DNA from 2 places in the Microbulbifer sp. ABF4_148 genome. Region 1 is predicted to be linked to the other one. Evidence: predicted binding sites of a transcription regulator. Region 1 holds the regulator's gene; the other holds the start of a gene.
What was found. The regulator sigma-54, encoded in region 1, starts transcription at its own class of promoters, with help from an activator protein. The targets are predictions, from matches to a motif close to TGGCACANNNNTTGCNNT.

Region 1 (10,889 bases):
CGACAGCGTGCGATACCGAGATCGAGCGGTTCATACAAGCCGTCTGTGCGATGCTCCAGCAGGTTGTCCTTGCCGGCCACGCCCAGATCTGCCGCACCATGCTGCACATAAGTCGGCACATCGGAACCACGTAAAATCAGCAGGCGCACATCCTTCTGATTGGTTTCGAAGATCAACTTGCGGCTTTTGGAGATATCTTCGCGAGGCTCGAGCCCTGCCGCTGCCAGCAACGGCAAGGTTTCCTTGAGAATCCGCCCCTTGGTCAACGCAATCGTTATCTGCATTGTGTTCGCTTTATTTTCCTGAGTGTCAGTCTACTAGCGGGGATGCACCTATCCAGCGCGCTCTATAAATCAATGGAATCCGGGCACCGAGCTCCGATCACTCTCTCGGCACCCCGGCAATCATGAGCACGCGTGTCAGCCGGGAACGCGTCGGATAGCCACTCCCAACTGCTGGAGTTTTTCTTCGATACATTCGTAGCCGCGGTCAATATGGTAAATACGATCCACGACCGTGGTGCCCTCTGCCACCATGCCCGCAATGACCAGGCTCGCCGATGCCCGCAGGTCAGACGCCATGACCGGCGCACCTTTCAGCCGCTCAACACCAGTCACGATCGCGGTATTCCCCTCGAGCTGAATATCTGCGCCCATGCGATTGAGCTCGTGGACCTGGATAAGCCGATTTTCAAAAATCGTCTCCGTCACGGTCCCCTTACCCTCTGCGACGGCATTCATGGCCATGAACTGGGACTGCATGTCGGTGGGGAAGGCCGGATAAGGCGCAGTCCTGAAACTGACCGCCTTGGGGCGATTGCCCTTCATGTCCAGCTCAATCCAGTTGTCACCGGTACTCAGGTGCGCGCCTGCTTCTTCAAACTTGAGCAGCACCGCATCGAGGATATCTGCCCGGGTCTCGGTCAGGCGTACCTTACCGCGCGCCGCCGCGGCAGCCGCCAGAAACGTGCCGGTCTCGATGCGATCAGGCATGACGGAAAAGGCACACGGAGAGAGCCGCGAGACACCATGAACGCGCATGGTATCGGTACCAACCCCCTCGATCTGGGCCCCCATCGCAATCAGGAACTCGGCCAGGTCGACGATTTCGGGTTCGCGTGCAGCGTTGTGCAACACGGTGGTACCCTCGGCCAAAACCGCGGCCATCAGCAGGTTTTCCGTGCCGCCTACCGTCACCTTCTCCATGACGATATTTGCGCCCTTCAAGCGGCCATTGGAGCGAGCCCGGATGAAACCTTCATCAATTTCAATTTCGGCGCCCATCGCCTCCAGCCCTTTCAGGTGGATATCCACCGGACGGCTACCGATCGAACAACCTCCCGGGAATGAGACGTTGGCAACCCCGTGCCGGGCCAGTAGCGGACCGAGCACCAGAATCGATGCGCGCATGGTTTTCACCAGCTCATAGGGCGCGGTGAGTTCATTGACCGAGCGAGGATCAATCTCGACCCCCAGCTTCTCATCAATCGTCACCTCGCAACCCATGCAGCGCAGCAGGGTGATCATCGTGGTGATATCGTTCAGGTGAGGCAAATTGCGGATATGTACGGGCCCGTCGGCCAGCAACGCCGCGGCAAGAATCGGCAGCGCGGCATTTTTCGCACCGGAAATACGCAGGTTGCCGGAAATTGGCCGGCCGCCCTCGATAATCAGCTTATCCATTTCTTCGTTGACCCTACTCGCTTGCTTCGGCGGGCGTCAGCGTCTGCATCTGAACCGCGTGCAAGGTACCGTCCGCAATCTTGTCTCCAAGCGCTCCGTAAACCAGCTGCTGTTTTTTAAGCCGGCTCAACCCTTCAAACGCAGGGCTTACGACGGTGACCAGCAGGTGACTACCTTCAAAGGCGACTTCTACCTGGCTATCGGGGATATGCCCTTCAATGAGGGATGTAATTTCTTCAGGTTGCATATTCGGGAAAATCGTTGGAATTGAAAATTCGGAGGTAAGGACAGACGTGGGACTGGTACATGAGCACCAGTCCACGGTGGATTGACGTCTTATCCTACTTTGTTGGCCACACGCTCTGCTGCGGACCAGTTATCAATTACTTTATCGATATTGCCATGGGTCGCCATGGCCTGATCAAACTGGCTGCGGAAAGTCTTGCCGAGATTGACGCCATTCAGGATCACGTTGATCAACTTCCATTGACCCGCCTTGTTGCGCACCAGGGTGTACGACACCTTGGTCAACCCTTCCTTGCTGCGCACTTCCTGCAGCACATTCACCCGGTTCCCCTTCGGCATGCTGCCGGGGTTCACCACACGGACATTCATATCGCCAAAGGTCGCGACACCGCGGGCAAAGGTCGATACCAGGTCGCGGCGGAAAGCACTCGCGAAGCGCGCACGCTGAGCGGCAGAGGACTGTTTCACGTGACGCCCCATAACGCCTCTGGCAATGAAATTGAAGTCCACTACCGGGGCGAGAACGCTATCCACCGCGCTGTAATAACGCTGCGGATCGGAATTCATATACTGGGAATTTGCGCGAATCACCCCCAGAAGCTTCTGGGATACACCCTCTATGAGGGTATAGGGATTCTGGGAGGCACTACTGAACGGCGACCACAGCGCCAGCAGCAGCGCGACGAGCGCCAGGGGGAATTTTTGCAGCGGGTTGCCGCGGGTCAAAAAAGCCGAAAAGTTCACTGATCTCTCCCATTCGCGAATCTATCCTTGGACGCCCCTACACGAACAACACCCCTTGGCATGTCGTGTCGGCATTAATTTGAGAAGCTTCCCGCTCTCGGTACCGGTCGTCCCCAACTTCCACACACTGGTCCAGCTGACAGCAGCGGCGGCAAACTATACCATGACCGCGCTTAAAAGAGGGGCCCAACGCCAAACAACGCGACAATTCGGCTGGGTAGCGCTTACCGCGGTCACCAGACGGGAGCAATCGCGCGATTCATCCTCTATATATGAGGTTAGCATGTCGCAGGCGTTCCACTGCCGGGGTCCCTTTATCGCCCAAAGTGGCGTTTTTTTAGCCTTAGGGCTGACAACAATGAACAAAATCACCGAACGACAGAGAGAAAGTATGAATCAGGACCCGATTCTCGAGGCGGGGCAGCGCACTGTGCGAATGGAAGCACAGGCGGTCAACTCCCTTGAGCAACGCATTAACGGGGACTTCAAGCGTGCCTGCGAGCTCATCCTGGAAGGCCAGGGCCGCACCATTGTCACTGGCATGGGCAAATCCGGCCATATCGGCAATAAAATCGCCGCAACCCTCGCCAGCACCGGCACCCCCAGCTTCTTCGTACATCCTGGCGAAGCCAGCCATGGCGACCTGGGCATGATTACCCGGGAAGATGTAGTCATTGCGATTTCCTATTCCGGTAGCTCCGCAGAGGTACTCACCCTGCTGCCCCTATTGAAGCGTCTTGGTGTCCCACTGATCACAATGACTGGCAAGCCAGACTCGCCGCTGGCGCAGTCCGCGGATGTCAATCTGGACATTTCCGTGGACACCGAGGCCTGCCCCCTCAACCTGGCGCCCACTTCATCCACCACCGCCACGCTCGTCATGGGCGACGCCCTGGCAGTCGCCCTGCTGGAGAAACGCGGTTTTACGGCGGAAGACTTCGCATTTTCACATCCTGGTGGCGCACTGGGACGCCGCCTGCTGCTGCGCGTGTCGGACGTTATGCACGCCGGTGAGGAACTGCCCCAGGTCGCCCCATCCACCCGTCTTTCACAAGCGCTATTGGAAATGACCAGCAAAGGCTTCGGTATGACCACGGTCGTCGACAAAGATGGCACCCTGATGGGTGTATTCACCGACGGCGATTTGCGCCGCGTCATTGACCAGGGGTTTGAACTGGATCAAGCCACCATGGAGCAAGTCATGAGCCGGCGACCGAAAACGGTTTCTGGCGATACGCTAGCGGCAGAATCCCTGCGTATCATGGAGGACAACAAGATTACCGCGCTGGTTGTCGAGGACAACGAGCACCATCCGATTGGCCTTTTGCATATGCACGATATACTGCGCGCCGGCGTTATCTGACCCACAGGGAAACAAAGCAGTGAGTTCTACCGAAATTTCACCAAAAGAGCTGCATGCGCGCCTCGCCAAGATCCGCTGGCTGGTGCTGGACGTCGACGGCGTCCTCACCGATGGCCGCCTGTATTTTGACAACAGCGGCAACGAGCTGAAGACCTTCAACACGCTGGACGGCCATGGCATCAAAATGCTGCAAAAGTCCGGGGTGGGTGTTGCGATTATCACCGGTCGCCGCAGCAGTGTGGTTGAGCGCCGCGCGCATGACCTGGGGATTCGCAAGCTGATCCAGGGGCGGGAGGACAAATTCGCCGCCCTCGAAGAAATCTTCGCCGAAGACGGCTGCCGGCTTGAGGACATCGCGTATGTCGGCGACGACTATCCTGATCTGCTCGTCATGACCCGGGTGGGCTGCCCCATTTCCGTTCCCAATGCGGCTCCCCCTGTGCGTGAGCGCGCCGTGTGGGTGACCGACGCGCGTGGTGGTGAGGGGGCCGTACGGGAAGTTTGCGACCGCATCATGCAGGCCCAGGGCACATTTGATGCTGCACTGGCCCCCTATATCGGAAACAACTGATGCGCACCTGGTTACCGCTGTTTATTATCGTCGGCCTTGTCACTGCAGCCATCTGGTTCACGGATAGCCAGCCGGGAGAGCTGCTCGGCAAGCGCCCCACCCCAAAACAGCAGGACCAGGCCGCCGACCTCGTGATTCGCGGCGCAAAAACCCGACACTTCAACCTCGAGGGCAAGCAAGCCTATCGGGTGGATGCAGAAGCCATCAGCTTCTACCAGTTCGGGCGTAGGGACCGCGCAGACCTGACCATGCCCAGAATCGTCTTCTTTCAGGAAGACCAACCAAAATGGCTCACGGTTTCGCAGACCGGGGTGGCGCACAACAATGGGCAGAGAGTGGTGCTGAGTGGCGAAGTAAACATTACAGAACTACCAGAACCCGGTGGGATCCAACTGAACACACCGGCAATCACGATCTTCCCCCACCGGGAATTCGCGCAGACCGACAAAGTTGTTAACATTGTCACCGGCTCCAACCGCACACAGGGCAAGGGCCTTCGCGCGGACCTTAAAAAAGAGCGGGTGGAGATTCTCTCCCAGGTAACGAGCACTTATGAAACAGACTAAGTTCCTGCTCCCATTGGCCGTGATCGCCACGCTGATGACAACGGCCGCCATCGCGCTGCCGACAGACCGCCAGCAACCGGTCAAGGTTCAGGCACAAAAGCTCCAGGCGAGCCGCAACACCAACACGTCGGTGTACATTGGTAACGTGGTCATTACCCAAGGCTCCCTGCAAATCCGCGCAGACCGGGTGGAAGTTCACGGCAACGACCAGGGTGAAATCAGCCGGGTCATTGCGACCGGCAAACCCGCCCATTTCCAGCAATCCGTCGAGCAGACCCAGGCACCGATCAAGGCACGGGCAAAGCGTATTGAGTTCAAAATCAACGCAGACAAGCTGCTGCTAACCGGGGATGCCCATGTCGACCGCGATGGCAACACCCTGAGCGCGCAGCGCATTGACTACGACCTGGCCAGCGAGCAAATCCAGGCACAGGGCCAGTCCGGGGAAAACCGGGTGGAAATGATCTGGAAGCCCGAAGCCAATGCAACCCCACAGAACGAACCGCAGCAGCCGCAAAACGATCAGGGCAATGTCAAAGGACAGGACCCCCAGCAAGCGACACAGGAAGACTCGTAGCCGCGGGCTGTAAACGGCCTGGCTCCCGGACTTGCCATGGGCCACCAAAGATAATTTCGGCCGAGCAACCAATCCCCGGTTGTCGGCACTGCAGGACCACAATATGCCGACGCTGAAAGCGTTACATCTCGCCAAACAGTACAAAAAGCGCAAGGTCGTACAAGATGTCTCTGTCTGCGTCAGCAGTGGGCAGGTCGTGGGACTGCTAGGCCCAAATGGTGCCGGCAAAACCACGTGCTTCTATATGATTGCCGGTCTGGTACGCGCCGATGCCGGCCAGGTTCTCATCGATAGCGAGGACATGACCCACCTGTCCATGCACGGACGGGCGCGCAAAGGTATCGGTTACCTGCCCCAGGAGGCCTCGGTATTTCGACGCCTGTCAGTGCGGGACAACATTCTGGCCATCCTACAAACCCGCAAAGACCTGAACCGGGCGCAGCGCCAACAGCAGGCTGATGCGCTGCTGGAAGAATTCAATATTACCCATATCGCCGACAGTCCCGGCATGGCCCTCTCCGGTGGCGAACGTCGTCGCGTGGAAATCGCACGCGCACTGGCCACCGATCCCGCATTTGTTTTGCTCGATGAACCCTTTGCCGGAGTGGACCCGATCTCGGTAAACGATATCAAGCAGATTATTCGCCACCTGCGCGACCGCAATATTGGCGTGCTGATTACAGACCACAACGTGCGCGAAACGCTGGATATCTGTGAAACGGCCTATATCGTCAGTGAGGGGCATATTATCGCCGCAGGCACCCCTGAAGAGGTGCTGGCAAACCAGCAAGTACGTGAGGTCTACCTGGGACACGAATTCACGATCTGACCGGCGCAGTAGTTTGTCCTAGCGAACCCCGCCAACGTAATCTACTGGACTAAGATCCGCCGGCTCCGCGCACGCCCATCATTTTCGGCATACTTATTGCTTGTAATCGCGATTGCAGAAGGTTAGTCTGCGGCGTCATGGATAAACAGAAGATTCTTTCGCCGCAGTAACTTACCGACACCCATGAAGCAGTCTCTCCAGCTAAAACTCGGCACGCAGCTCACGATGACGCCGCAGCTGCAGCAGGCCATTCGTCTGCTCCAGCTTTCGACGTTGGACCTGCAGCAAGAGGTGCAGTCGGCCCTGGACAGCAACCCCATGCTGGAAGTCGAGGCGGAAGAGCACGCGGAAGCGCACACTGAAGATCCGCAACCTCTGGAAGCTCAACAACCCACAGCAGCCGCTGAAACAGAGTCAGAGCAGCTGGCGGAGGGAGACTGGAACAAGGATATCCCCGAAGACCTGCCGGTAGACACACACTGGGACGATATCTACAGCGGCGGCAGTAGCGCCGGGCCAATGGAAGACAGCACGCTGGAGCTGCGCAATGCCGCTCCCGACAATCTCAATGACCACCTCCTCTGGCAACTCAACCTGACACCACTGACCGAACAGGACAAACGCATCGCCGAAGCGCTGATTGACGATATCAACCCCAGGGGGTTCCTGGAGTCGCCAATCGCGGAAATCGCGGAATCTCTCGGTGCGGAAACCGATGAAGTCATCGCCGTCCTGAAGGCCATCCAGCAATTCGAGCCGGCTGGTTGCGGCGCCCGCGACTTACGTGAGTGCCTGCTACTGCAACTTGCGCAACTGCCGTTGGATACACTCTGGCTGGAGCAGGCGCGCGCGGTCGTCGGAGAGCACCTGGACCTGCTCGGCAAACGGGACTTCCGTCAACTCAGCAGACGCACACGCCTCAGCGAGTCCGAGCTCGGCGAAGTGATGCGCCTGATCCAGACACTCAACCCGCACCCCGGCGAGAGCTTCGGTGATGAAGACCCGCAGTATGTGGTACCGGATGTGATCGTCAGCCGCCGACAGGACCGCTGGCAGGTAGAACTGAATCCGGAAACCACGCCCCGCCTGCGCATCAACAGTGGCTACGCGGCCCTGATCAAGCGCGCCGACACCTCGGCAGATAACAACTTCCTGAGAGACCACCTGCAGGAAGCGCGTTGGTTTCTGAAAAGCCTGCAGAGCCGCAATGAAACCCTGCTCAAAGTGGCCTCCAGTATCGTGGAGAAACAACAGGGCTTTTTTGAGCATGGCCCGGAAGCCATGAAGCCCATGGTACTGGCCGATATCGCAGAAACCATTGGCATGCACGAGTCGACCATCTCTCGCGTGACCACTCAAAAGTATATGTTCACGCCCCGCGGCGTATTCGAGCTGAAGTATTTCTTCTCCAGCCACGTGAGTACCGACTCCGGTGAAGATGCATCGTCCACTGCAATTCGCGCGATGATCCGCAAGCTCATCGATGCAGAGCAGCCACGCAAGCCCCTGTCCGACAACAAGATCACCCAGGAACTGGATAAGCAGGGCATCAAAGTCGCGCGCAGAACCGTCGCGAAATATCGCGAATCCATGGGTATCCCCTCCTCCAGCGAGCGCAAACGCCTCGTTTAAGAACAAGCTGACTGAAACAACAAGGTCAGTCGCCAATTACAGGCAGAATAACCCTCTTTTCCTGCAACCAAACCCCAATCCTTGAGTGTATCCTTCCATTCTGACCCACTTCCTAGTAGGGTTGCCGCCCTGACGGAGTGGGCTCCATGACTTTTACGTCATAAGACGCGCTCACAAAGGAGACTTCTATGCAGATCAACATCAGTGGCGATAACCTGCATGTGACCCCATCCATCCGCGATTACTGTGAATCCAAGTTGGATAAACTCTCCCGTCATAACGACGTGGCCACACGAACAGAAGTGGTGCTCTCCGTCGATAAACTGATTCAGAAGGCCGAGGCCACGGTGCATGTGAACGGTCGCGACATCTTTGCTGACTCCGAGTCTGACGATATGTATGCCGCCATTGATTCACTCACAGACAAGCTCGATCGCCAGCTGCTGAAGCACAAAGAAAAGCTGCGAAATTACCGGTAAACCATGACATTGGAAGATTTACTCACTCCCCGCCTTTGCCTGAGTCGTGTGGCGGGGAGCAGCAAGAAGAAGCTGCTGCTGAATATTGCCCAGACAATCGCAGAACAGAAGCCGCATCTGGATCCGGATACCATCTTCCAGCAAATGATTGCCCGCGAACGTCTGGGTTCCACCGGCATTGGTGACGGGGTGGCCATCCCTCACTGCCGCCTGCCTGGCTGTCAGGAACCTATCGGTGTGCTGTGCACGACAGAGCCTGCAGTAGATTTTGACGCCATTGATCGCCAGCCTGTCGACCTGCTGTTTGCGCTACTGGTACCCGAAGACGCAGAGCAAGATCACCTGGACACGCTCGCGCAGATTGCCGCCCTGTTCAGCGACAGTCGCGTTCGGGAGAAGTTACGCCAGGCCGACAGCGGCGACGCCCTCTACGCACATGCGATCGACAGCGCCTCCGCCGCATAATCCTGCCTGACCGCGTCAGCGGATCTTGTTGCGCATGCGCTGCCGCACTCGCCCCACCGAGGCACCAGCGCGATCGATCGAAACGCTACTCGCACCCCCTCCCCACCACCACTTTCATAGAGTCAGGATTGTGCCCAGCCGCGCAATCGAACATCATTGGACCCACGCTTCTGCAAACGGATAGTCAACGGTATGCGCCTGGTAATTATTAGTGGCCGCTCAGGCTCGGGAAAGAGTTCTGCACTGCAGCTGCTGGAAGATGTCGGCTTTAACTGTATCGATAACTTGCCGGCCAGCCTGCTTCCCGAGCTGGTACGCCGGGTGCAGCAGCAACCGCAGGTAGACGACACCCGGCTTGCACTTGGCATTGATGCCCGCAATCTCTGGGAGGATGTTCAACAAGCCCCCCAGGTCATCGAAGACCTGCGGGCGAGCGGCGTACCCTGTGACGTGGTGTATCTGGATGCACGTTCCCCGGTACTGGTGCAGCGGTTCAGCGAAACCCGCCGTAAACACCCGCTCAGTGACAACCGCACCCACCTGCTCGAAGCGCTCAACCAGGAGAAAGAACTGCTCGCCCCACTGGCTGGTATTGCAGACCTGGTGATTGACACCTCCAGCCTCAGCCTGCACCAGCTGCGCGAACAGGTGAAAACGCGTGTGGTAGGCGCGGACACCCACAGCATGGCCATCCTCTTCCAGTCTTTCGGGTTCAAGCATGGTGTTCCCGTGGATGCCGACCTGGTGTTTGATCTGCGCTGTTTGCCCAACCCCTATTGGGTCCCGGAACTCAGGGATAAGACCGGCCTTGATCCGGAGATTGCCGAATACCTGCAGGGACACGAGGAAACACAGGAAATGGAGCAGGACATTACCCGGTTCCTCCGTCGCTGGTTGCCGTCGTACCAGGACAGCAATCGCAGTTACACCTGCGTCGCCATCGGTTGCACGGGCGGCCGCCACCGCTCGGTCTACATGGTGGAGCAACTGGCCAAGACATTCTCTGCCGAGTTTGACAATATACAGGTTCGACATCGGGAGCAGCGCTGAGCCGCCGAACGGATCAAAAACGACATCAAAACCGTTGATGGCCACTGGTCGACAACCCACCAGGCTGCGCCCACGCAGGATCGCCAACTATGCAGAAAAGCCGTCTAACCATCATCAACAAGCTGGGCCTGCACGCACGTGCGGCGAGCAAGTTTGCCCAGACATCCGCACGTTTCTCTGCGGAGATTACCGTGCATTGCCAGGGCAAGGCCGTGGATGGAAAGAGTGTGATGGCTCTGATGCTGCTCGCCGCAGGCAAAGGCTCCGACCTCGAAGTCGAAGCCGCAGGCAATGATGAAGATGCAGCGGTGGAGGCGATCTGTGCGCTGGTCGCTGACCGCTTCGGCGAGGCAGAATAATTCGCGCCGCCTCACTATGGCGGTGCCGTCTCGGAAGTCATAAAATCCCTCCCCAATCTAGGGCAGCAACGCCCGTTCCAGTCGCGCAGTCGGGGAAACATCTTGTCCAGCACACCCACGGCAGAAATCGAATTCCGCGCCCAGAATCGCCTCAAGGAGCTGTTTGCCGCCCTAGATAGCGGCACGGGTCGCGACGTGCGCCGCATGCTGAGCACTCTGTCACCGCAGAGCATTGCCCAGCTGCTGGAGAGCTGCCCGCCACATATCCGCCAGGTACTCTGGAAACTCATCGATCTCGAGTCGGAAGGCGAGGTACTCCAAGAGTT
Region 2 (10,889 bases), 2.2 Mb from region 1:
CGCCCTCCGAGAACTTTATCGACGATCCCGCCTACATTGAACGGTTTATTGCCGAAGAATGGACGGGCCGAAGGCTCGATCATCCGGGCATTGTACGCGTCTACCCACCTAACCCGGAGCGTCGGTTTCTCTATCACATTCTCGAGTATGTGGAGGGGGACAACCTTCGCCAGTGGATGGAGCTCAATCCCTCACCAACCCTGGAATCGGTTCGCGATCTGATCGGGCAGCTGGTCAGCGCACTGCGTCGGCTGCAGCGCCTCGAGATTGTGCATGGCGATCTGAAACCCGAAAACATCATGATCGACCGACAGGGCAGACTAAAGCTGGTCGACCTCGGCGGCGCAGAGTCAGCGGGCCTGCGCGATCTGCTTCGCCACCAGGAAGACGTCCCCGCAGGAACCAAAAACTATTGCGCACCGGAGTATTTTTTCGGTGAACAGAGCGGCCACTATTCCGATATATTTTCTGTGGGCGTGATTTGCTATGAGCTCCTGAGCGGGCAGTATCCTTACCAGGAACGGTTCGGCAGCCGGCACTATCAGCTGAAGAACTACGCAACGCTGCAATATACAAGCATCCGCAAGTATCGCGATGACCTGCCAGAATGGATTGATGGCGCGCTCGCGCGTGCCTGCGCACCGGATCCCCGCAAACGCTATCCTGCCCTGTCCGAGTTTCAACACGACCTGCAACATCCCAACCCACAGTTTCAGCGTGAACAGGCCGCCCCGTTACTGGAACGTAATCCGCTGCTGTTCTGGCAGCTCGCGACGTTGTTTGCACTCTTGTCGCACCTCCTCTACTTTTTTTAATCCCTGCCATACTGTCGGGCATCACTGGCTGGCATCCATAGCAAACAGCTCCCCGCACCAACTTCATGCACCGCGTGTCAATTTTGGTGCACTCTCGATGATTGCTGTTGGGTAAGACTGTGCCGAATGGCTGGTGTCATCTCGAACGCGATCACTTCGCGACACAACTTGTCACCGCGCGGGCCGGCGTGGTTCGTACCCTGCATCCCATTCCCTGGCCGGATCCCGTCGACTGGCCTATCGAGGTTGGCATAAAGATTGTATTGAATTTGCCACAATCCAATCTTTTTCAGCGAGGCAACGGCGCCTGCACTCTTCGGCAGAAGAGGGGACAGCCGTGCTAGATCGCCGCTCCGCCCTTCCCTCTGCCGTGATTACCAGACAGCAACGGCAGAAATTATGGTTAAGCAAAAAATCGTCGTCATCGGCAATGGCATGGTGGGCCACCACTTCCTGGAGCAACTGGCCAGCCGCCCCGAACGTGATCAATTCGACGTTACCGTTTTTTGTGCGGAACCCCGCCCGGCCTATGACCGCGTGCACCTTTCCGAGTATTTTGGCGGTCGCAGCGCCGACGACCTCGCGATGGGCAAGGTCGATATGTATCGGGAGTGGGGTTACGACCTCCGCCTGAACGACACCGCCACCCACATCGACCGCGCGGCAAAAACGGTTACCGCCGAGAGTGGCGCAGTCGAAAACTATGATTACCTGGTACTGGCTACCGGTTCCTATCCATTTGTTCCCCCTATCCCCGGCGGCGATCATGAGCGCTGCTTTGTCTACCGCACCATCGAAGACCTGGATGCCATCAAGGCGGCAGCGGACGGCGGCAAGTCTGGCGTGGTGGTCGGCGGCGGGCTTCTCGGGCTCGAAGCGGCAAACGCCCTCAAGCAACTGGGTCTAGAAGCCCATGTGGTGGAGTTTGCCCCAGGCCTGATGTCTGTGCAGCTGGACGAAGGCGGTTCCAATCTTCTCAAGGACAAGATCGAAGCGCTGGGAGTCACCGTCCATACCAGTACGGCGACCGAACTGATTGAAGAAAAAGACGGCCAGCTGCGTATGCAGTTCAAGGGTGATCGTGAACTGCACACCGACCTGATTGTATTTTCCGCAGGTATCCGCCCCGAGGACAAACTGGCCGGCTCGGCCGGCATCCAGCTCGGTGAGCGCGGCGGCATCGTGATCGATGATCACTGTCTGACCTCTGACCCAAATATCTTTGCTATCGGAGAATGCGCCCTTTACGACAACCGGATTTTTGGACTGGTCGCTCCGGGTTACACCATGGCCCGCACCGTCGTCGCGCGCCTGTGCGCCGAAGATAGCGCGTTTACCGGTGCAGACATGAGCACCAAACTGAAACTGCTCGGCGTCGAGGTGGGATCCATTGGCGATGCCCATGGCCGCGCCGAGGGTGCGCTGGCCATCACCTTTGTCGATGAGCAGAGTGGCGTATACAAGCGCATGATCACCGACAGCGAGGGCAAGAAGCTGCTTGGTGCTGTGCTGGTGGGTGATACCAGCGACTACGATACGCTGCTGCAATTCCACCTGAATGACATGGACCTGCCGGAAAGTCCGGAGCAACTGATTCTGCCGGCGCTGGATGGCGCCGCGCCGGCACTGGGCGCTGATGCACTGCCAGACGCAGCCTCAATTTGTTCCTGCCACAACGTCACCAAAGGCCAGATCGTCGACGCGGTTCAGGGAGGGTGCTGCTCGTTGGCAGACGTCAAGGATGCCACCAAGGCATCCACCGGCTGTGGGGGCTGTGCCGCACTGCTGAAAAATGTCGTGGACGACCAACTCGCGGCGCTGGGCGTCGAGGTCAATAACAACGTCTGCCCGCACTTTGCTTTTACCCGTCAGGAGCTCTTCCACATAGTCAAAGTGGAAGAAATCAAAACCTTTGATGAACTCCTCGATAAGCACGGTACCGGGCATGGCTGTGAGATCTGTAAACCTCTGGCGGCGTCGATCCTGGCTTCTCTGTGGAATGAACACATTCTGGAAAAACCGCATGTTGGCCTGCAGGATACCAACGACACCTTCATGGCCAATATGCAGAAAAACGGCACCTACTCCGTGGTACCGCGTATTGCGGGTGGCGAAATTACACCGGACAAACTGATTGTCCTCGGCCAGGTCGGCAAAAAGTACAACCTGTACACCAAAATTACCGGCGGTCAGCGTATCGATCTGTTTGGTGCCCGCCTGGAAGATCTGCCGGACATTTGGGGCGAGCTGATTGATGCCGGTTTCGAGACCGGGCACGCCTACGGTAAATCACTGCGTACCGTGAAGTCCTGCGTGGGCAGCACCTGGTGTCGCTACGGGGTACAGGACAGTGTCAGCATGGCACTGCACGTCGAGAACCGCTACAAGGGACTGCGCTCACCCCACAAAATCAAAATGGCCGTTTCCGGCTGTACCCGTGAGTGTGCCGAGGCACAGAGCAAGGACATTGGCGTTATTGCCACCGAGAACGGCTGGAACCTGTATGTGTGTGGCAACGGAGGAATGCGTCCGCGTCATGCCGACCTGTTCGCCACCGATCTCGATGATGAAACCCTGATTCGCTACATCGACCGAGTGCTGATGTTCTACGTCCGCACTGCCGATCGCCTGCAGCGGACCTCCGTGTGGCTGGAAAACCTCGAAGGTGGTCTCGACTACCTGAGAGAAGTCGTCATCGATGACAAGCTCGGTATTTGCGCAGAGCTGGAACAGCAGATGGCCAATGTTGTCGGCACATACCAGTGTGAATGGAAGACCGCGATCAACGACCCGGAAAAGGTCAAGCGCTTCCGCCAGTACGTCAATACCGACGCAGCCGATGAAAAAATTGTTTTCGTGGAAGAGCGTGGCCAGCCACGGCCAGCACGCCCTGAAGAAGTGGTGAAGGTCGTCACCTCGGACGAGAGCTCAGCGACCACTGCCCGCGAAGCGCTGGAAAAGGCCCTGGCGTAAGCCGGGCCGCCTCAAGCAGAACGCATCAGAAATTACTGGAGTGAAATCCATGTCTCAAATTGCCGTAACCCAAGCCGAGTGGCTGCCTGTCTGTCAGCGATCAGATCTGGTGGCCCACTCCGGGGTCTGTGTGCTTTTGGGCGATCACAGCATCGCCCTGTTTTTTATCCCGGGATCCGAGCCGTCGATATATGCTATCGATAACTGGGACCCACTCGCCAACGCTGGAGTCATCGGGCGCGGCCTGGTTGCCGAGGTAGATGGTGAGCTGACCGTTGCTTCCCCCCTGTACAAACACCATTTCGTATTGACCGATGGCCGCTGTCTGGAGGACGCAACCGTTACGTTGAGAACCTATCCGGTGATGCTCGACGGCGACACCGTCTGTATCAATTTCTCCGCCTGATCAGCCAGCAAAGACAGGGAATTTATGGGTCCGGTCGAGCAACTGCGTGCTAGTCGCACCTGCACTACTTGCCCCTACTGCGGGGTCGGTTGCGGTGTCGATGCCACCTCCGTACAAAAGGGCAATCACTCCCCTAGCGTGAACGTCACCGGAGACCCAGATCACCCGGCCAACCTAGGCCGGCTCTGTGTCAAAGGTTCTGCGCTCGGTGACACGCTGGGAGAAGAGGGACGTTTGCTGAAACCCCGACTCCGCGGCGAGGAATGCGACTGGGAGACAGCCATGCAGACGATGGCGGATGGGTTTTCCCGCACCATTGCCGAGCACGGCCCGGATTCCGTTGCGTTTTATCTCTCGGGCCAGCTACTGACGGAAGACTACTACGTCGCCAACAAACTCATGAAAGGGTTTATCGGCAGCGCCAACGTTGATACCAACTCCCGGCTGTGTATGTCGTCTGCGGTCGCCGCCTACAAGCGCGCATTCGGTGCCGATGCCGTGCCCTGCTGCTACGAGGACCTCGACCAGGCGGAACTGATTGTACTGGTCGGTTCCAATGCGGCCTGGACTCACCCCATCCTGTTCCAGCGCATGCAAGCAGCCGGGGCAAAGCTGGTGGTCATTGACCCACGCGCGACGGCTACTGCCGCGACCGCTGACCTCCATCTGCCGATTTCCCCCGGTAGCGATGCCGTCCTGTTTAATGGCCTGTTGCGTTACCTCTGGCGCAACAACCAGCTCGACCAGGGATTTATCGAGACACACTGCGACGGCTTCGAAGAAGCGCTGGCCGCTGCTGCAGATTGTGACCTGCCGACCGTTGCCCACGCCTGCGGCGTCAGCGAGGAACAGCTTTCGCGCTTCTACCAATGGTTTGTCGAACATCAACAGACGATCACGTTTTACTCTCAAGGCGTCAACCAGTCGAGCAGCGGCACCGATAAAAACAATGCGATCCTAAATTGCCATCTGGCCAGCGGCCGGGTAGGCAAGCCGGGAAGTGGACCCTTTTCCATCACCGGCCAACCCAATGCCATGGGCGGCCGGGAAGTCGGTGGACTGGCCAATATGCTCGCTGCACATATGGACTTCACCCCGGGGAGTATCGATCGTGTCGGCCGCTTCTGGCAGACCCAGCAAGTCGCGAAGCGCCCGGGACTCAAAGCCGTCGATCTCTTTGATGCGGTAGAGCGCGGCGAGATCAAGGCGATCTGGATCATGGCCACCAATCCCGCGGTGAGCATGCCGGATGCCGGCCGTGTCGCGCGGGCCCTGCGCCAGTGTCCGCTTGTCGTGGTTTCCGATTGTGTGTCTGACACCGATACAGCGCGCTGCGCCGACCTGCTGTTGCCAGCGACCACCTGGGGCGAGAAAAACGGCACCGTCACCAACTCCGAGCGGAGAATCTCACGGCAGAGAAGCTTTTTGTCGCCTCCCGGGGAAGCACGCCACGACTGGCAAATAATTTGCGATCTGGCTACACGGATGGGTTTTGGAGCACATTTCGACTTTGCCCATCCCAGCGAGATTTTTCGGGAGCATGCGACGCTGTCCGGCTTCGAGAATCAAGGTCAGCGCGCGTTCGATATTTCAGGGCTGAGCAACATTGACCGACAGCAATATGACAATCTTGTCCCGGTACAGTGGCCCGTTAACGCGCACTACCCCGATGGGTCCCAACGCCTGTTTGAGGATGGCAAGTTTTACACCCCCTCGCAGCGGGCAAATTTTATCGCTATCCATCCGCGCCTGCCGCAGCACCAGATCAGCGATGAACATCCGCTGTGGCTGAACAGCGGAAGAATGCGTGATCAATGGCATACCATGACCCGCACCGGGCGGGCACGCAACCTGCTCGACCATAGCGAGATGCCCGAAATTCAGGTGAACCCCGCAGACGCCACACCACTAGCAATCAGCGACGGGCAGCTGGTGGAGCTTCGCAGCCCCCGCGGGCGTATGCGTGGCCGCGCTGTACTCACTTCGGCGCAGAAACCCGGAGAGTTGTTTGCCCCCATCCACTGGAGTGAAACCCTCTCGCAGTTCGGGCGTGTCAGTGCGCTGGCAGAACCGGTTTTCGACCCCGTCTCCGGACAGCCGGAATTGAAACAGGTCGCGGTCTCCCTGCGGCCAATTCCAGTCGCCTCCTATGCCACTCTTATCTGTCGTCCCGCATCAGCCGCTCGGCTACAGGAATGGCTTGAGCGCAGCGAGGAGGTTCAGGAAAACGGTATCGCGCACTGGTATCGGGTGCCCTGTGACGGTGGTTTTCGCTATGAGCTGGCCCTCACCGACGCCACCGACCTGCGCGCACTGGCGGGCATGACCAAACTGCTTGTGGACACGGAAGCGGTGCGCTGGCAGCAGCTGCATATGCAATTCAGCGAACGCTGGCTGGCCCACACCGAGTCACACGCGGAGCTACTCGCGTTCAGGACCAATGACTGGCGTACACTACCGGACCGACGCGCACTGGAAAGATGGCTCGACGAGCCACTGCCGGAACAGCCCGCCCAGCTCCTGGTCAATATCCAGTCGGGTACACCGATCGTCTGTAGTTGCCTGCAGGTTTCCCGCCAACAAATTGACGACGCTATTGAAGGCGGATGTCACTCCGTGGAAGCGCTGGGTGAACAACTTGGCTGCGGCACCAACTGCGGCTCCTGTAAACCGGAGATCAGTGCACTGCTGGCGCGCAGCGGCGTTGCGATTGCGGTGTAATTACAGCGCGATCGGTTTGTGGCAGGATGACGCTTTCCCACCACCCCGGACAGAGTACAAGCGCCCTTTATGATCCTTGAAGTTGCCCACCTGCAGGTCAAGCCTGGACGCTATGCAGAGTTTGAAGCGGCCTTTGCCAGTGCGCAGGGGATCATCGCATCCATGCCAGGTTACATCGACCACCAGTTACAACAGTGTATCGAGCAGGATGGCCATTACCTGTTGCTGGTGCGCTGGCAACAGCTGTCCGATCATACCGAGGGGTTTCGGCAATCGGCGGAATACCGGCAATGGCGCAAATTGCTACATCACTTTTATGACCCCTTTCCCGAAGTGCTGCACTTCGAAGCGGTAACCCCGGCCTGAATGGCGCTATCCTGCAATGGCTTAGTCCGGACCAGCATTGAGATAGCTCGCTCCACTACCCGATCGTGATGCCTGGTCCTCCGGGTTTCTCAACGGGCAGTCCGCAAGGGAAAGACAACCGCAACCGATACAGCCCTGCAGGCGATCCCGCAGCTCAGTCAGCTGTTCGATACGCAAATCCAGCATATCCCGCCAGCTTGCAGACAGCGCAGCCCAGTCTTCCGCGGTCGGCGTCCGCTCATCGGGCAAATGGGCAAAAGCCTGGTGAATGTCCGCCAGTGGAACACCCGCGCGCTGGGCAACCTTGATCACCGCGACCCGGCGAAGAATGTCGCGTTTGTAACGTCGCTGGTTGCCAGCGTTGCGCCAGCTTTGAATCAGCCCCTTGCGCTCATAGAAATGTAATGCGGATACGGCCACGCCCGTTCGACGCGATACTTCTCCGACCGTAAGGCCCCCGCCCTGTGTTGTTACCTTTCGCGTAGACACCAGCCTGCCCCTCTCCCGGATAAATACCACTGCGCGGTCGCGAGTTGGCCCGATGGGCACGCCGCAACCGCCCTGTAATAAAAACGCGCCATCCTGCCCGCCTGGCTTGACCTTAACCTTGGTTGAGGTTTTAACCTTTCTCCCGTCAAAGTACAACCGCGTGATCAAGGAGGCTATCCATGCGCACAACACAAGATCCGAATCCGCACTGCCCGCCAAACAACCTCGCAAAGCATCCGCATACGGCACCCGGCTGGGGACAGCGGGTACTGCGCGCGCTACACTCTCTGTCCACCCGTGTCAGCAGTGGCGTCTCAACGTTTATGGCTATCCTGGCGAGCGTTGTTATCCGTTGGGCTGAGCGGGCGAAAGCCGCCTGTCCCAACAGAAACGGCTGGCAAAAGTAAAGGACGATGACTCGACAACAGGGGGACCCACGTGGAGCCAATCATCAGCATCAAGGATGTCGGCAAGACTTATCAGGGCGGATTTACTGCGCTTCGGGATGTCAGCCTCGACATTGAGAAGGGCGAGATTTTCGCACTACTGGGCCCCAACGGCGCAGGTAAAACCACGCTGATCAGTATCATTTGTGGCATCGTCAATCCCAGCTCCGGTCAGGTGTTGGCTGATGGCCATGACATCACCACCGACTACCGGGAAGCGCGCAGTAAAATTGGATTGGTGCCACAGGAACTGTCAACCGACGCCTTCGAAAGCGTCTGGGCCACGGTCACCTTCAGCCGCGGCCTGTTTGGCAAAGCGCCGGACCCGGCCTATGTCGAAAAAATCCTTCGCCAGCTTTCACTGTGGGAAAAAAAAGACAGCCGCATCATGGCGCTGTCCGGCGGCATGAAACGCAGAGTGATGATTGCCAAAGCACTATCCCACGAACCCAAAATCTTATTCCTCGATGAGCCCACCGCGGGTGTGGACGTCGAACTGCGACAGGATATGTGGCAAATGGTGCACGAGCTGCGCAATTCTGGCGTGACCATTATCCTCACCACGCACTATATCGAGGAAGCCGAGGAAATGGCTGATCGTATCGGGGTCATCAATCGCGGGCGCCTGGTACTGGTGGAAGACAAGGAAACCCTGATGCAGAGAATGGGCGAAAAAGAGCTCGGACTACATCTCGCCGAGCCTCTCGCAGAAATTCCAGCGGCGCTGGCAAATCAGCCACTGGAACTTAGCGCGGATGGGACGCACCTCACCTATCGTTTCGATACCAAACGCGGAGATACTGGCATCGCTGAACTATTACGCCAACTTAATGACGCCGACATTGATTTCCGGGACCTGCACACCCGCGAGAGTTCCCTCGAAGAAATTTTTGTCGGCCTGGTGAAAGAAGCGAGGGAAGAAGCACAGGATCAGGGAGGTCAGGCGTAATGAACTGGTATGGCATCAAGGCAATCTATAAATTCGAAATGGCGCGCACCTGGCGCACCCTGATGCAGAGTATTGCGTCCCCTATCTTGTCCACATCACTGTACTTTATCGTATTTGGCGCGGCGATCGGTTCGCGCATGGGAGAGATAGACGGCATCAGTTACGGGGCGTTTATCATTCCCGGCCTGATCATGCTATCGCTGCTGAGTGAGAGTATTTCCAACGCGGCGTTCGGTATCTTTTTCCCAAAATTTTCCGGGACCATTTACGAGGTACTGTCCGCACCAGTATCCGCGTTCGAAATTGTTGCTGGCTATGTCGGGGCCGCGGCCACGAAATCCATCATCATCGGGATACTGATTCTGATTACCGCAAAGTTCTTTGTGGATTATGAGATTCTGCATCCTTTCTGGATGATCGGTTTCCTGGTACTGACCTCACTGACGTTCAGCATGTTCGGGTTCATCATCGGTATCTGGGCGGACGATTTCCAGAAACTACAGGTAATCCCGTTAATGGTGATTGCACCGTTAACCTTTCTCGGCGGGGCCTTCTATTCGATTAACATGCTGCCGGAATTCTGGCAGAAGGTCACCCTGTTCAATCCGGTAGTCTACCTGATCAGCGGATTCCGCTGGGCGTTCTATGGAGTTTCGGATGTGAATGTGGGTGTCAGCCTGTCAATGACACTGCTGTTTCTGGTGATGTGTCTGGTGGGTATCTGGTGGATTTTCCGAACAGGCTATCGCATCAAGCCCTGAGCGGATTCAGTGATGGCACGGGAGTATCATGGCTCCCGTGCCGCGCCCTACTTACTGAGCTGTCAGGCCGTCGTAGACGATACCAGTCCAGACATCCGGCTTCATAAAGCCCTGGCCATACTTCGCATCGTAATCGGCGGTCGGCTTGGCCGCGATAACTTCCTCACGGTTCTTACCTGCGTCAATCAACTTCTGGATACGGTCGCGCAGAGTGACCAGCAGATCGCGCTGTTCTTTCAGTTCCAGCTTGTTACTCACGACACCATGACCAGGGATGATCTTGGTGTTGTCATCCGTCATGTCCAGAACCCCATCAATCGCAGAGATCAGTCCGTTGATCGAACCACCGGAGGAAAGATCAATAAACGGATAGCTGCCGTTGAAGAACGTATCCCCCATATGCAGCACATTGGCGTCCTTGAACCACACCATGGAATCCCCATCGGTATGCGCGCGAGCGATGTGTTGCACATCCACCTGTTCGCCATTCCAGTAGAATGTGGTCTTGTCGGTAAAGGTAATAACCGGCAAAGCGCCCTCAGGGGATGGTGGCACCTTGGCATTCAGTGCTTTCAGAAACTGCTCCGTGCTCATGCGCTTGCGCACATTCTCGTGAGCAACAATCAAGGCGCCCGCCTTGCCAAAATTCTCATTCCCTCCGGTATGGTCCCCATGCCAGTGAGTATTGATCACAAAGCGCACCGGCTCCGCGGTTAATTCGCGGATTGCCTGCAGGATGCGTTCACTCAGCGGGGCATACTGGTCGTCTACCATAAAGACGCCATCCTCACCGATCAGGATTGCGATATTTCCGCCGCGTCCCCTCAGCATATAGATGTTATCCGCTACCTTCTCACTGGTGATTTTGACAGACGCAAAAGGGTCATCTGCCGCATGCCCCCAGGATGAAAGACCCAACACCAGGCCCGCAAAGACCCCCTTCAGAACATGGCTACTACGCAT

Region 2: the regulator sigma-54 is predicted to act here: its motif matches at 1,063-1,080, upstream of nirB (nitrite reductase large subunit NirB).

What each region holds. Positions count from the first base shown of each region.
Region 1 is NZ_JBSWUI010000001.1:3,716,991-3,727,879, forward strand. Features, by position in the region: gene hisG (ATP phosphoribosyltransferase) at 1-284, opposite strand, end outside; gene murA (UDP-N-acetylglucosamine 1-carboxyvinyltransferase) at 420-1,682, opposite strand; gene ACXAD0_RS16400 (BolA family protein) at 1,696-1,929, opposite strand; gene ACXAD0_RS16405 (MlaC/ttg2D family ABC transporter substrate-binding protein) at 2,019-2,672, opposite strand; gene ACXAD0_RS16410 (KpsF/GutQ family sugar-phosphate isomerase) at 3,064-4,035, shown strand; gene ACXAD0_RS16415 (KdsC family phosphatase) at 4,055-4,606, shown strand; gene lptC (LPS export ABC transporter periplasmic protein LptC) at 4,606-5,172, shown strand; gene lptA (lipopolysaccharide transport periplasmic protein LptA) at 5,159-5,749, shown strand; gene lptB (LPS export ABC transporter ATP-binding protein) at 5,853-6,578, shown strand; gene ACXAD0_RS16435 (RNA polymerase factor sigma-54) at 6,762-8,210, shown strand; gene hpf (ribosome hibernation-promoting factor, HPF/YfiA family) at 8,399-8,689, shown strand; gene ptsN (PTS IIA-like nitrogen regulatory protein PtsN) at 8,693-9,154, shown strand; gene rapZ (RNase adapter RapZ) at 9,347-10,204, shown strand; gene ACXAD0_RS16455 (HPr family phosphocarrier protein) at 10,294-10,563, shown strand; partial or broken gene mgtE (magnesium transporter) at 10,690-10,889, shown strand, end outside.
Region 2 is NZ_JBSWUI010000001.1:1,519,788-1,530,676, reverse strand. Features, by position in the region: gene ACXAD0_RS06670 (bifunctional protein-serine/threonine kinase/phosphatase) at 1-815, shown strand, start outside; gene nirB (nitrite reductase large subunit NirB) at 1,215-3,788, shown strand; gene nirD (nitrite reductase small subunit NirD) at 3,838-4,194, shown strand; gene ACXAD0_RS06655 (nitrate reductase) at 4,219-6,915, shown strand; gene ACXAD0_RS06650 (antibiotic biosynthesis monooxygenase family protein) at 6,985-7,281, shown strand; gene soxR (redox-sensitive transcriptional activator SoxR) at 7,303-7,770, opposite strand; gene ACXAD0_RS06640 (hypothetical protein) at 7,950-8,177, shown strand; gene ACXAD0_RS06635 (ABC transporter ATP-binding protein) at 8,209-9,165, shown strand; gene ACXAD0_RS06630 (ABC transporter permease) at 9,165-9,926, shown strand; gene ACXAD0_RS06625 (MBL fold metallo-hydrolase) at 9,978-10,889, opposite strand.